2 regions of the Kurthia sp. FSL E2-0154 genome follow, and region 2 is predicted to be linked to the other one. Evidence: a T-box and tRNA genes for the amino acid it is inferred to sense, from the RefSeq annotation. Region 2 holds a T-box; the other holds one or more tRNA genes.

Region 1 (7,313 bases), 780 kb from region 2:
TCATCTACTGTTTGTTTTAAGTACTGGATATATTTAAGTCCACCTTCAAAGTAGTCACTCACAGAGCCTAAATCAGCACCTGTTGGACGAGGTAGTGTATCTTCATCTTGATCTAAAAGCGCTTCGATTTCCGCTTCTTGTTCATCTGATAATTTAAAACCATCTGGACCGAAGAATTTAATCCCATTATCTTCTACAGGATTGTGTGATGCTGAAATCATAACGCCTGCATTTCCACTCATTGCGCGTGTTAAATAAGCAACGCCCGGTGTACTAATAACGCCCAAACGCATAACCTCAGCACCAATTGAGATTAGCCCTGCTACTAATGCACCTTCTAACATCTCACCTGAAATACGCGTATCGCGACCAATTAATACCTTTGGACGTTCTGTTGCGTCTTTTGTTAAGACATATCCTCCAAAGCGACCTAATTTAAATGCTAACTCAGGGGTTAGCTCACTATTAGCGACGCCACGTACGCCGTCTGTACCAAAATATTTACCCATTTGATTTTTTCTCTCCTTCAAAACCATTCCTCATATACGTTAGTCTTGTTTCGTAAAACGAACTTTTATTTGATCTAACGACGGAGTCAATTCTATACCTTCTGAACTCTTTACTTGGATTGGTAGCTCTTGTATCCCATCATCAATTTTACTTGCATCAGCAAATGCTTGAATATCTGCTGTCGTCAGAGCTGAAATTAATTTAGAAGCGCCTTTTGCTATCACATTAATTTGCCCTGATGATGGTGTAATAAATTCTGCACTATAATCTGTAATATTCATGCCTTGCAACTTCACATTTATATTTTTAAATGTTTTTTCGACGTCTTCCGTTGCAGTATCTTCTTCAGCTTTTTTCGCTGTATCTGTTTCATTTTTGTTTTTCGCGCTCGTCTCATTTTCTTTTGATACTTTTACGCGTACATCAACTGCTGCAAATGATAAATCTGCTACACCTGTAGGTTTTTCGAGTGTTCCTTTAACAGTTGTCGTCTTTTTCAAACCTTCTACATCTGCATTTACAACAACCTGTTGTATTTTTTCTAAATTACCACGTGAACCATATACAAGTACTTTATCAGATTTAGGGGTTACACCATCAACTGTATAACCTTTTGCCGGTTTTCCTTTTTGGTTTACAACGAGTGGCACTTCTTTATTATACTCAGATAACTCAACTTTTACTTTAACGGTTTTTGGCTCTACGTCAACATTTAAAATATTCATATTGCGGTCAAAGATTTTAATTCCCGCTACCTTTTCGAATGTCTTATCTGCATCTTTACTCGCTGAGACTGTCGCTTTTACATACGTAATGCGATCCATGGCGCTCTTTGCACCAGATACAGTTACCGTTTCTGGCTCTGTTGTCATGTTTTTTACGTATTTTGTATCTGCAAGCTGCCCTTCATTAATTTCAGGTTCCACTTTCACATCTTTTGTAGTACGTTCTTCTACATTTACTTTTGCTGTTTTCGGTTCGACTTCTACAGCTAGTTTATCAGAGAATCCTTCAGGTTCAAACTTAACGACATGCGTTCCCGAAGGCTGATCTTTAATATTCGCAACCACTTTAATATTACGACCTGTTTTCGTTGTGATAACAATGCCTACAGGACCGCTAATTTTAACATCAACAGTCTGTGGTACGCCTGTGACAACAAAGTTATTATCATCGTATCGTAATTCAACAGGAACATCACGCAAAACTTCTTCTTTAATACCAGAGTTCGTCGAATCAATCGTATTACCGCTCGGTCTCACACTAAAAAACATTAAAATAGCTAGAGCTAAAGCTGTAATACGAAGCATCCAGGGGTTATCAATAAATTTATTCACTATTTTTTGCCCCCTTTCCATGACCAACGCGTTGTATTTTTCTCTGCCGTATCACCGAACCAAGCATTACGCAAACGTTGTTCAAACTCCTCCATTGAAAGGTCACGATGTAATTCACCGTTCACTGTTAAACTAATGCCACCTGTCTCTTCTGAAACAATGACAGTTACTGCATCTGTTACTTCACTAATTCCGATTGCTGCACGGTGTCTTGTTCCTAATTCTTTTGAAATGAATGGACTCTCTGATAGCGGTAAATAACACGCTGCCGCTGCAATACGATTCTTTTGAATGATAACTGCACCATCATGTAATGGTGTATTTGGAATGAATACGTTAATCAGTAATTCTGAAGAAATATCTGAGTTCATCTGAATACCTGTTTCAATGTAATCATTCAAACCCGTATCTTTTTCAATTGAAATCAATGCACCAATACGACGCTTCGCCATATAGCTAATTGATTTTGTCATCGCACTAATTAAACGACCCCGTTCCTCCTCTTCCTGCATACCACTTCGAGCAAAGAGCTTTCCGCGCCCTAACTGCTCTAGCGCTCGACGAAGTTCAGGTTGGAAGATAATAATAATTGCTAAAAAACCATAATCGATTACTTGATTTGTCATCCAGCCTAACGTTGTAAGCCCTAAATATTCTGTTATAATTCGAATAATAATAATGACGAAAATACCTTTTAATAATTGAACAGCTTTTGTGCCCTTAATTAATGTCAGTATTTTATAAATGACGAACCAAACAAGTAAAATATCTAAAATATTTAGAAATGTCCTTACAAGTTGATTCTCTGTTAAATTCGTTATTTCATTAATAAATGTCATGTGGAATCCCCCACTTTTCTAGCGCGTACGTATAGTAATATAAGTATAGCATAACATACCCCGTCCTCGCCTTTTTCAAGCCAAAAAAGGATAGAATTTACTTATCATATAGCCTGATATTCAAAAGGACGGAAAAATGCAGCTGCAAGTTTCCGTCCCCTTTAGTTATTCGAATGTGAATAGCTTTTTTGTGCCGTCTTTGATGGTGTACCATAACCATTCAAATGTATCATCAATTTCTTCAATCTGGCCTGTTACATTTGCAGTAGAGGCCATGTACTTTCCGTTAATAACGGTGACATCACCTTCCACCTTTCCATCAATGACTAAATCACCATTCGTGACAACGATATCCCCTTTTACCGTTTGTCCTGCCGGTACAGTCACGCGATCTCCTTCAACAACCATCCCCGGATGTTCTGTTACAGAAAATGCTGAGCGGTCATTGTATCCTGATAATAAAGAAGCACTCATTAAAATCATAAATAGTGCGGCTGCGACAAGAATCGGATGCCTTCTCAACCATCGCTGCACACCTGATTTTAATTTTGGCTTTGGTAATCGGAACATAACGCGCTCTGTAAATCCTGCTGGTACAGGCATCGCTTGTAATGTTCCCACTAAGTAAACGACACGATTTAATTCCTCCATATGTCGTTGACAATCCGGACATGTCTGTAAATGTTCAGTAAGCACTCGATCATGCTCAGAACTAATTTCTCCATCTAAACGCTCATGCATATAGTGGACAATCTCCTTTGGACATGTGTGCATCATGCTTCCCCCTACACGTCACCTAACTGCTTACGTAACGCTTCTCGCCCTCTGTGTACACGTGTTTTCACAGTACCTAGTGGTATTTCGAGAATATCGCTAATCTCTTGCAGCGGTAACTCCTCAATATACTTTAAAATAACGACCGTACGATATTTTTCTGGCAATCGACCAATTTCGTAATGAATACGTTCTTTTAACTCCATACGTTCTACTTCTTCGTCTGGTAGCCGTTCTTCTGACGCAATTTGCGAATACATATCTAGTCCTTCAGTTCCCGGTACTTCGGCATCTAAGTAATAGTCCGGTTTCTTCTTTCGCAAACGGTCAATACAGAGATTCGTCGCAATACGAAACAACCATGTTGAAAATTTTCGCTTCGGATCAAATGTATGCAAGTTTATATATGCGCGCACAAATGCTTCCTGTGCGATATCTTCAGCTTCTTGTTGATTCCCAACAATACGATAGCATACGTGATAAAGACTCTGCTGGTAAGAGTTCACAATGTCAGAATACGCATTTTGATCGCCCTTCAGCACCTGCTTTATTCGTTTGTGTATTAACGTGTCCATTGTGATGTTCCTTCCAACTAAACTGTACTTGATATACGTTTTATTCCATCATATAGTTTCAAAAATCGAGTACGTATATTATTGTAACATGAAGAAGGGGGTTATGACTTTTCAAACTATACCAGTGACTCACCTAATAGCGAACCCATTAAGCCTACAGCTACATTTGCTGTTGCATTCTTCGTATCTAAAACAGGATTCACTTCTACAAACTCAGCTGATGTTAACAGGTTCGACTCTTGTAACATCTCCATCGCTAAGTGACTCTCACGATATGTAATACCTCCTGGTACTGGTGTCCCTACACCTGGCGTATACATCGGGTCTAAACCATCTAAATCTAAAGATAAATGCAAACCATCAATTTCACGAGAACGTAGGTAAGCAAGTGCATCTTCCATAACAGCTGCCATTCCTAAACGATCAATCTCATGCATTGAATATACTTTAATGCCTTTTTCTTTAATTAGTTCGCGCTCTCCTTCATCTACCGATCGTGCACCAATAATTACTAAATTTTTCGGATCAATCTTCGGCTGCTCCCCACCAATATGCGTTAGCTTTTCATGTCCTAGTCCCATTGCTACTGCAAGCGGCATACCATGAATATTTCCTGATGGTGATGTTTCAGCAGTATTCATATCCGCATGTGCATCATACCAAATCACACCTAGATTTTTATAATGCTGCGCAAGACCTGCTAATGTTCCAATCGCAATACTATGATCACCACCTAATACAAGTGGAAATTTTTTATGTTCAACTGCTGTCGCAACTTGTTCTGCTAATTTTGTACATGCTTCTACAACTGCGCCTAAATTACGCAATTTCGGATGTACTTCTAGTTTGGCTGCGTTTGGCACGTAGATATCCCCTTCATCTACAACTTCATGTCCTAATGCCTCTAAACGCTCTACAGCACCTGCATAACGAATAGCACTCGGTCCCATATCTACACCTCTACGCATTTGACCAAAATCGATTGGCACACCAATCATTGAAATATTTAATGTTTCCATTAAAACAACCCCCTTTGTTAGTTGTTTCTATTGTAAACATGTTTATGCAAATGGTTCAACTGCACATGAATTCGCATAATTATTCAAAAATAGCTATTTAAAGAATAGATTTTCTAAATGAAAACCCTATCCTTGTTTTTTCATTTTTTCGTAAAAAAAAACCATCTCAACAACGTGAGATGGCTGCAATCATAATGGATGAGTCATGCAGGATTCGAACCTGCGACCCTCTGATTAAAAGTCAGATGCTCTACCAACTGAGCTAATGACTCATTATAAAAACAAAAATGGCTGGGGTACCTGGATTCGAACCAGGGCATGACGGAATCAAAATCCGTTGCCTTACCGCTTGGCTATACCCCAACAATGGAAATGATATTTAAATTAAATGGTGGAGGGGGGCAGATTCGAACTGCCGAACCCGAAGGAGCGGATTTACAGTCCGCCGCGTTTAGCCACTTCGCTACCCCTCCGACAAAAAAATATGGTGGAGGATGACGGGATCGAACCGCCGACCCCCTGCTTGTAAGGCAGGTGCTCTCCCAGCTGAGCTAATCCTCCGAAATATGAATGGTGACCCCTACGGGATTCGAACCCGTGTTACCGCCGTGAAAGGGCGGTGTCTTAACCGCTTGACCAAGGGGCCATAAATTTAAGTCTTTCTTAACAAGACAAGAATTATAATATCATCTTTATGATGTTATTGCAAGTGTTTTTCGAAAATAATTTCTAAGTTTTCGTAAGCTTCCAACCGGGCTCGAACCGGTGACCTCTTCCTTACCATGGAAGCACTCTACCTGCTGAGCTATGGAAGCATAGCTTTTAAACATAAAAAATGGCTCCGTTGGCAGGACTCGAACCTGCGACCCTCTGATTAACAGTCAGATGCTACTACCAACTGAGCTACAACGGAACAACACTATTATTTTGTTGTGCTATCTCTAACACAATTATTATTATAACAAAATATAAAGTAAATGCAATAGCTTTTTAAATAAATTTTTAAACTTTTTATTTTCTGATTTCATTCGTTTATCTAAGTATTTTGAAGCCATTATGACGTTTTATTTTACGTTTACATATCTAAAGAGGTTTTTTATCTCACAATAGTTTATAACGTGTTTTAAAACGTATTATATAGCTTAAAATAACATCATTCTATATATTACTATAAAAGACTATATGAGCTTGAAAGGATCTACTGTAGATTCTAACTTTCTAGTTACAATAATCTCTTTTCCTTGTAGATGGATCGCCTTTGCGACAGGACGTCGCGTTTTTTGGCGATCAGGATGTCGTGTTCTTTGGCAATCCTCCTTAAATCTTTTCAAGGTTTCCCCCTTTTTGGAACATAAAAAAGTAACCACTCAGACGAGTGATTACCTTAGCTTGCATAGCAACGTCCTACTCTCACAGGCGCGTCGCTGGATGCGATGCGGATTGCCTTTACGACAGGATGTCGTGTTCTTTGGCAATCCTCCTTAAATCTTTTCAAGGTTTCCCCCACTAGCGTCGCATAAATTTTAACGAAATATTCCGTTATTTTATTTTTCTGTTTCAGATGAAAAACGAAGACACTGGAACAGAGGTAGTAATCATCCATTTTTTTACTATAACCTGTGACGCGTGCAACAATAGTGGCTTAAACCTTATGGAACGGCTTTTCCTGTGATTTTACGAATCCATAGATGAGCCGATTTCCAAGGGGATGCTCTCAATAAACGACTGATTTTCAAGTACGTTTTTGAACTGTTCGTGTTTAACTGCGCCAGCACATGTAGACAATACACGATCATCGCGATGTACACCTGATTATGCACACCTTGTTCGCTTTGTGCGTAAAACTTCTTGATGTTCAAGTGTTGCTTCAGCCATTTGAAAAATAGCTCGATTGCCCAGCGTGATTTGTACAATTCAGCGATTTCATCTGCACTTAAATCAAATCGATTCGTAATCAGATGCAGCTCGTTTCCTTTTGAATCAAGCACTTTGATGAGACGAAAGACATTTTCTGCACGATTTTGCGTTGTGCCAATCAACATCATTTCATCCGAAAGTACAGTTGAATCGGTCGGCAGTTTAAATGGCTCGATGACACGGAGGACAGCGTTTTTTCGCAAGCGAGAGACGAAGAAATAACCGTCGTCTGTCATGCGGTCGAATCGCTCGTAATCCAAGTAACCACGGTCAAAAACGTATAGGCATTCCTTATCGTCTACGAGTACTTCCAGCTGGCCACGATCATGTTCTTTCGCGTTT
Region 2 (7,313 bases):
GATGGCGCGGTTTTTTTATTTTTTAAGAAATGAAAAAGAGAAGTAGGTAGACCCCACTTCTCTTTTACTATTCTTTATCTTCTTTTGAATCATCTGGCTTTGGTTTTTCAGTAGATTGGTTAGAACCGCTACCTGAATTTCCACCGCCTGTACTTGGTTTTTCTTCTGTACCTGTACTTGGTTTATTCGAACTATTGCCACTACTACCATTGTTGGTAGCTGGTGGCTTATTGTTTGATTCTGGTTTTGATGTGTTGCCAGAACCTGTTGAATTATTTGAACTACCAGTAGCTGGTTTATTTGTTTGAGTGTTATTCGAACTTGATGAATTCGAATTATTGCTAGATGCTTCATTCTTTTTATCTGTCGTCGTGTTATTTATACCTTTCTTTGCTGGTAGCGTACCACCGAATGGTGATAATAAAGAAGAGATAGTTACTGGAGGAACAGACAATGAACCATTGAATAAATCAGATGTCATGTTACCACATCCAGAATAACCACCAGTATCTGCACAGAATGAACGATTCACAACATTTGGAGGGCGTGTAAATGAGCTACCACCAGCTGTTGCAAGTTTTGGATCTGTACTATAAATCGAGTTCATAACACGCGCCCAGAATAAGTTGACACGTGTACTTGGATCGAAATAAGCGCCGTTATATTGATTTAATGTTTTTGGTTGGTCATAACCCATCCATACACCTAATGTGATTTTCGGGTTGTAGCCGACTAACCATACATCTTTATATTCTTGAGATGTACCTGTTTTACCAGCAAAATCACCACTAAAGTTTAGGCTGCCTTTTGCTTTTGAACCTGTACCGCCATTGAATACATCTCTTAGCATATCTGTAATGATATACGATGTTTCTTCAGAGAATACGCGTTTCTTTTTCGACTTGTGCTTGTAAATCGTTTTACCATTACGGTCTACAATTTTTTCAACCACATACGCATCTACGAAATCTCCACCGTTTGCGAATGTCGCAAATGCATTGGTATTTTCTTCTACTGTTACGCCGTATTTTAAAGCACCAATCGATGTTGAGTAGTTTGTATAATCATCTGCATCTAGATTTGAGAAGCCCATTTTTTCTAAGAAGTTTGCAGGTTTATTCGCCATAATTTGAGCGTATAAACGAATCGCAGGTAAGTTTAATGAGTCTTTTAAAGCGTCACGTGCAGAAACAATACCACGTTCTTCATTCACATCAAAGTTAGAAGGTTGCCAGCCACCATAATTAAATTTCACATCGGCTACAGGGCTACCAGCACCAATACGACCATATTCAATTGCAGGTGCGTAAACAAGTAAAGGTTTCATTGTTGAACCGTTTGAACGTTTTGCTTGTGTTGCATGATTGAGTTCTTCGAGTTTGAAGTCTCGACCACCGATGAAGCTTAGTAAACGACCTGTCTCATTTTCGATAACTACGCCACCTACTTGAACAGGATCCGCTACAGGTTTCGTTTCACCTGTTTCAGAGTCTGTTACATTCTTCGTATAGGTAGCTCCGTAATAAGGGAATGAGTCCTTCGCTGTATCCATCGCATCATATAATTTTTTGTCAATTGTCGAATAAATTTTATAGCCTTTTGAACGTAATTCTCGGTCAGCTAAAATTGTGTATTTTTCACGTAATTTGGATTCTTTATCAATACGTTTTGCTTCAATACCGTCTTTTTTCGCCAGAATTTTTGCCATAATACCTTTTGCTTGATCTTCAATTTCATATGTTACGTATGGATATTTTTCTGTTGCTTGTTTTTCGCGTGCGCGAAAATCTTTCACGATGTTATATTTAAGTGCTTTTTTATATTCTGCATCTGAAATATAACCTGTTTCATGCATACGATAAAGTACTGTTTTCATACGATTTACGCCAAGTTGTAACATCTTTTTATCTTTTAATTGTCCAGTTTGCGTATAAGGTGTATAAGCAAATGGAGATTGTGGGATCCCCGCAATATAAGCAGCTTGTGGTAAACTCAAGTCTGAAGCGCTCTTATTGAAAATTCCTTTTGAAGCTGTTTCAACACCTGCAATATTACGGCCAGTCGAATTACGACCATACGGGATAATATTCAAATATGCTTCTAAAATCTCATCTTTTGTCATGAAGTGCTCTAAACGCATGGCAAGCAGTAATTCTTTTGCTTTACGTTCATAAGATACTTCATTTGTTAAGACTTGGTTTTTAATTAATTGTTGTGTCAGTGTCGAACCACCTGTTTGCATAGACGAATTCGATACATCTTGTAATAAACCACGGAATACAGCCTTTGGTACAATGCCGTTATGTTCATAGAAGTATTCATCTTCTGTCGCAAGTACAGCATCAATTACTTTAGGTGATACTTGTTTTAAAGTTGTTTCTGTTCTTTCTAAATCAGTTCGCATCTTCCCTAAATATTGATTATTAGCGAAGTATAACTGACTGGTCTCATCATAGTTAAAAATGGTCTCACGCATTTCTTGTTTTGATGAGAGCTTTTCGTCTTTTACTAGTGATGCAAAATAACCTGCACCAATAGAACCTAAAAAGACAATTCCGACAAGCATAAGCGTTAAGAATAATAAGAATAAATTCCAAATTACGCTGGATGAAATACGGAAATATTTCATAAATGCCTTGTCGGAAAATGCTTGTATATGTTGATCCCAACTCTCTAATAGCTTTTTCATGGATATCACTCGAATGATCATTTTTAAAACTCTTTTGAGAGTATTGCTACTTTAAAAATGACCTTCCTCCTTCAGTTTAAATCAGGTTAAAAAAGGTATTGCAACTATACATTTTTTAACTGGTCACTAGACTGTATAATACAATCGATTTTTCTTTTTTTTAATTATAAATGAATCGATGCAATGGACATATGTATGAACCGTTATTAACTTTAGCATCTCTTACGTAAAAATAGTATACAATATTTTACCCTACTTATAGCAAATATATTCCAAATAATAGACGGTTAAAATTTTTGCATACATACTTAATATTACATGAAAATGACTCACTTATGTGTGAACAATTTAAACATTGACAAAAAAAATGAACTAAAGTAAAGTAACAGGTATATATTTCGTACGGAGAAAAATGCGCAGTAGAAACAAAATTCCCTGTTCAGAGAGTTAGCGGTCGGTGCAAGCTAACCATAATTTTGTTTTGAATTACACATTTGGAGTAACGACGTAGCCGCTGCGTTAAAGCGATAGAGCGGGAGAGATGACAAGCATTTCTCCAAGCCGGGTGGTACCGCGTTATTCGTCCCTAACGTCCCTGCATCAATATGATGGCAGGGACGATTTTTTTATTATTAGGAGGAATAACAATGACAAATGCATTAATTGAAGATTTAACATGGCGTGGTTTGTTGTACCAGCAAACAGATGAAGAAGGCATGGCGAAATTACTAGACGAAGAAAAAGTATCGTTATACGTAGGTGTAGATCCAACAGCAGATTCGATGCATATCGGTCACATCGTTCCAATGCTAACATTACGTCGTTTCCAACAAGCTGGTCACCAACCTGTATTACTAGTAGGTGGTGCAACAGGAATGATTGGTGACCCATCAGGTCGTTCTTCAGAGCGTAATTTATTAACAGAAGAACAAATTCAACATAATGTAGACTGCATCAAAGGACAACTAGGTCGTATTTTCGACTTCAAAGATGAAGCGAATGGCGCAAAATTAGTGAATAACTACGATTGGTTCGGCAATATGACAACAATCGAATTTTTACGTGACTATGGTAAATTAATTAATATTAATTACATGCTAGGTAAGGATACGATTTCTTCTCGCTTAGAATCAGGTCTATCATTCACTGAATTCACATACACACTAATTCAAGGTATGGACTTTAATCATTTATACGATCACCACAATGTACGTATTCAAGTGGGTGGCTCTGATCAATGGGGTAATATTACAACAGGTCTAGAAGTAATTCGTAAAACACATGATGAAGAAGCAAAAGCATTTGGTTTTACAATTCCACTTGTGACAAAAGCAGATGGTACGAAATTTGGTAAAACAGCTGGTGGCGCGATTTGGTTAGATGGTGAAAAAACATCTCCATATGAATTCTACCAATTCTGGCTAAACACAGCAGATGCGGATGTTGTGAAATACTTAAAAATCTTTACTTTCTTAACACGTGCTGAAATTGAAGCTTTAGCTGAAAAAGTAGAAACAGAAGCACATTTACGTGAAGCTCAAAAAACATTAGCTGCTGAAATGACAAAAATGATTCATGGTGAAGAAGGTTTAGAGCAAGCATTAAAAATTACAGCTGCGCTATTCTCAGGTGACTTAAAAGCTTTATCAGCAGATGAGATGAAAGTAGCATTCTCAGGTGTTCCATCTGTAGAAGTAACGAAAGCAGATACAAATATTGTTGAATTGTTAGTAGAAGCTAAAATCTCACCTTCAAAACGTCAAGCGCGTGAAGATGTAACAAATGGTGCAATCTCCGTAAACGGTGAGAAAGTACAAGACCTTGACTACACAGTTGATGCAAAAGACCGTTTAGAGGATGCCTTCACAATCATTCGTCGTGGTAAGAAAAAATACTTCATGGTGAAGTTTTCATAATAAATCGCATTTGAATGCAAAAAAGAAGGAATCGCAACTAGTCGATTCCTTCTCTTTTTATGAATGGAAAATGAGTTTCTTCCTATTATGTTGTTAAAAAAGACGGGGTTTCTACATGTGCATATGCGTCAGGATGAATTCGTTTGGCAAGTTGAATCGCACCAATTAAAAGACGAGGAGATGGGCGACAGTAAAGCCATTCTTCCATTTTAAAAATGCATTCATTTTTTACAGCATTCATCTCTTGCCATCCATCACGCCTTAATACGACTTTTGGATTGATACGTTCATAAGCTACACCTACCCATGATAAAAAAATATAATCTGGATTTCGATTTTTTACATCATCAAAATCAGTCATAACACTAGCTAATTCAACATCTTCAAAAGCATTGCGGCCACCGGCGAGTTGACTGATTTCTGTTAACCAATTCACTTTTCCAGGTGTGAAAATGGGATTGGGCCACCATTCCCAATAAAGTGAAGGATGTTCATTGATTGATTGAGAAATGGTATGTAGTTCATGTCTTTTTGCTTCATAAGCTGTTGCAAATTCTTCCGCACGAACTGCAACACCGCAAGCTTTCCCAACCAGACGGACTTCTTCAATGATCTCATCAAGTGAATTTGCATTTAAAATGAGTTGAGGAATCCCGCGTTCTTTTAAACCTTCAACATTCTTTTCCATACCAGGAACACTGAGAGAAGATAGAACGATGTCAGGTTTTAAGGCTTCTAATGCATCTAAATCAATGGATAAATCAGGTCCTAATTTTGGTAATGTGTGTACAACCTGTGGCCAATCTGAAAAATCATCAACAGCAATGAGTGAATCAGTCAAGCCGAGTAAAGCAACGATTTCTGTATTACTTGGACAAATTGAGATAATCCGCATGAAAATCCTCCTTCACATTTCTTTTCAAAAATTATAACATAGTGTATGATGAACTTCTGAATTTGAAATGCTTGACTAAATACCTTGCGGGGTATATCATAGCGATATAAATAAATGATGGGAGGTAATTAAACAGTTATAATAAATCTATAAATATCTATAAAAAACTATTTATTTTTCATACATTTCATGGTGTAATAGAATTATCCACTAATTCAAAGGAGAATGAAATGTATGAAAAAATACAGTATTGGTCAATTCGCAAAAGAAATCGGAGTAACAGTTCAGACTTTAAGAAATTGGGATAAGACAAATAAATTAAATCCTCAATATACTGCACCTTCTGGACACCGTTATTACTCTCAACAACAACTTGAATATTTTCTTGGTTTACATTCTCCTGAATCAGAATCGAGAATAACTATCGGCTACTGTCGAGTATCTTCTCATAAGCAAAAGGATGATTTGCAGAGGCAAGTGGAAAACATGGAATCATACTTACTGTCTCAAGGTAATCCATTTAAGATTGTGAAAGATATAGGTAGTGGTATAAACTACAACAAAAAAGGGTTAAATGATGTTATTGATTTAGTCCTAAATTACAAAGTAGATAGGGTTGTAGTTTTATACAAAGATAGGTTATTACGATTCGGATTTGAACTCTTGGAAAATTTATTTGCTAAATACGGAACAAAGATTGAGGTTATCGACAATACTCCAATGACAGATAATCAAGAGTTGGTCGAAGATTTAATTCAAATTGTTACTGTATTTAGTTGCAAATTACAAGGGAGACGGGCGAATAAGGTTAAGAAATTAATTAAGGAGTTGAAAGAGAATGATACTAGCAAAGAAGATACGAATTAAACCAACTAAAGAACAAGAAATTCAACTATGGAAATCTACTGGTGTGGCAAGATGGGTATACAATTGGACATTAGCTAGACAACAAGAAAATTATCAACGAGGGTTGAAATTCTTATCTGACAATGTTTTGAGAAAAGAAATCACACAAATTAAAAAACAAGAGGACTTCCAATGGTTGAGTGAAGTATCAAATAATGTAGCTAAGCAAGCTGTTAAAGATGCTTGTAATGCGTATAAGAGATTCTTTAAAGGTTTGGCGAAACGTCCAAGATTCAAGTCTAAGAAGAAATCTAAATCTTCTTTCTATAATGACAATGTGAAACTTAAAGTAAAAAAGAACACGGTGTTAATTGAGAAAGTAGGATGGGTTGCAACTTCTGAACAAGTCCCAATGGGGGTGAAATATACTAATCCTAGAGTATCTTTTGACGGAAAGTATTGGTATATCTCTGTTGGAGTAGAGCAAGAACAAGTAAAACAAGAATTAACGAATGAAGTAATTGGAGTAGATTTAGGAGTTAAAGAATTAGCAATTTGCTCGAACGAAATGGTGTTCAAAAACATTAACAAAACAAAAGAAGTGAGAAATATTGAGAAACGTTTACGTAGGTTACAGCGAAGCGTTTCCCGAAAATATGAGATGAATAAGGAGGGAGACCGATTTGTCAAAACATGTAACATTATAAAAATCGAAAAGCAAATACGAAATCTACACAGACGGTTAGCTAACATTAGAAACAACCACATTCATCAAGCAACAAATACAATAGTGAAAACCAAACCTTGTAAAGTTGTGATGGAAGATTTGAATGTAGTTGGAATGATGAAAAACCGTCATTTAGCTAAAGCAGTAGCCAAACAAAAGATGTATGAATTTCTCCGTCAATTGAAATACAAATGTGAAAAATACGGAATTGAATTTATACAAGTTGGACGTTTCTTCCCA

Evidence for each region. A T-box is a leader RNA that pairs with one kind of tRNA and senses whether it is charged. The one in region 2 lies ahead of tyrS (tyrosine--tRNA ligase), so its partner is inferred to be a tRNA-Tyr.
Region 1: it encodes a tRNA-Tyr, which carries the amino acid that the T-box ahead of tyrS (tyrosine--tRNA ligase) is inferred to sense. The anticodon was not compared.

Annotation. Positions count from the first base shown of each region.
Region 1 covers NZ_JBBOPO010000001.1:2,416,388-2,423,700, forward strand. Annotated here, with positions in the region: gene glmM (phosphoglucosamine mutase) at 1-509, opposite strand, end outside; gene MHB75_RS11980 (CdaR family protein) at 549-1,847, opposite strand; gene cdaA (diadenylate cyclase CdaA) at 1,847-2,686, opposite strand; gene MHB75_RS11990 (zf-HC2 domain-containing protein) at 2,852-3,460, opposite strand; gene sigW (RNA polymerase sigma factor SigW) at 3,472-4,035, opposite strand; gene rocF (arginase) at 4,152-5,054, opposite strand; tRNA gene MHB75_RS12005 (tRNA-Lys) at 5,254-5,326, opposite strand; tRNA gene MHB75_RS12010 (tRNA-Gln) at 5,343-5,417, opposite strand; tRNA gene MHB75_RS12015 (tRNA-Tyr) at 5,444-5,527, opposite strand; tRNA gene MHB75_RS12020 (tRNA-Val) at 5,540-5,615, opposite strand; tRNA gene MHB75_RS12025 (tRNA-Glu) at 5,626-5,700, opposite strand; tRNA gene MHB75_RS12030 (tRNA-Thr) at 5,797-5,869, opposite strand; tRNA gene MHB75_RS12035 (tRNA-Asn) at 5,891-5,967, opposite strand; gene MHB75_RS12040 (IS4 family transposase) at 6,704-7,313, opposite strand, start outside.
Region 2 covers NZ_JBBOPO010000001.1:1,631,541-1,638,853, reverse strand. Annotated here, with positions in the region: gene MHB75_RS08025 (transglycosylase domain-containing protein) at 68-2,689, opposite strand; T-box leader at 3,086-3,289, shown strand; gene tyrS (tyrosine--tRNA ligase) at 3,337-4,605, shown strand; gene MHB75_RS08015 (cobalamin-binding protein) at 4,691-5,500, opposite strand; gene MHB75_RS08010 (IS607 family transposase) at 5,735-6,367, shown strand; gene MHB75_RS08005 (RNA-guided endonuclease InsQ/TnpB family protein) at 6,339-7,313, shown strand, end outside.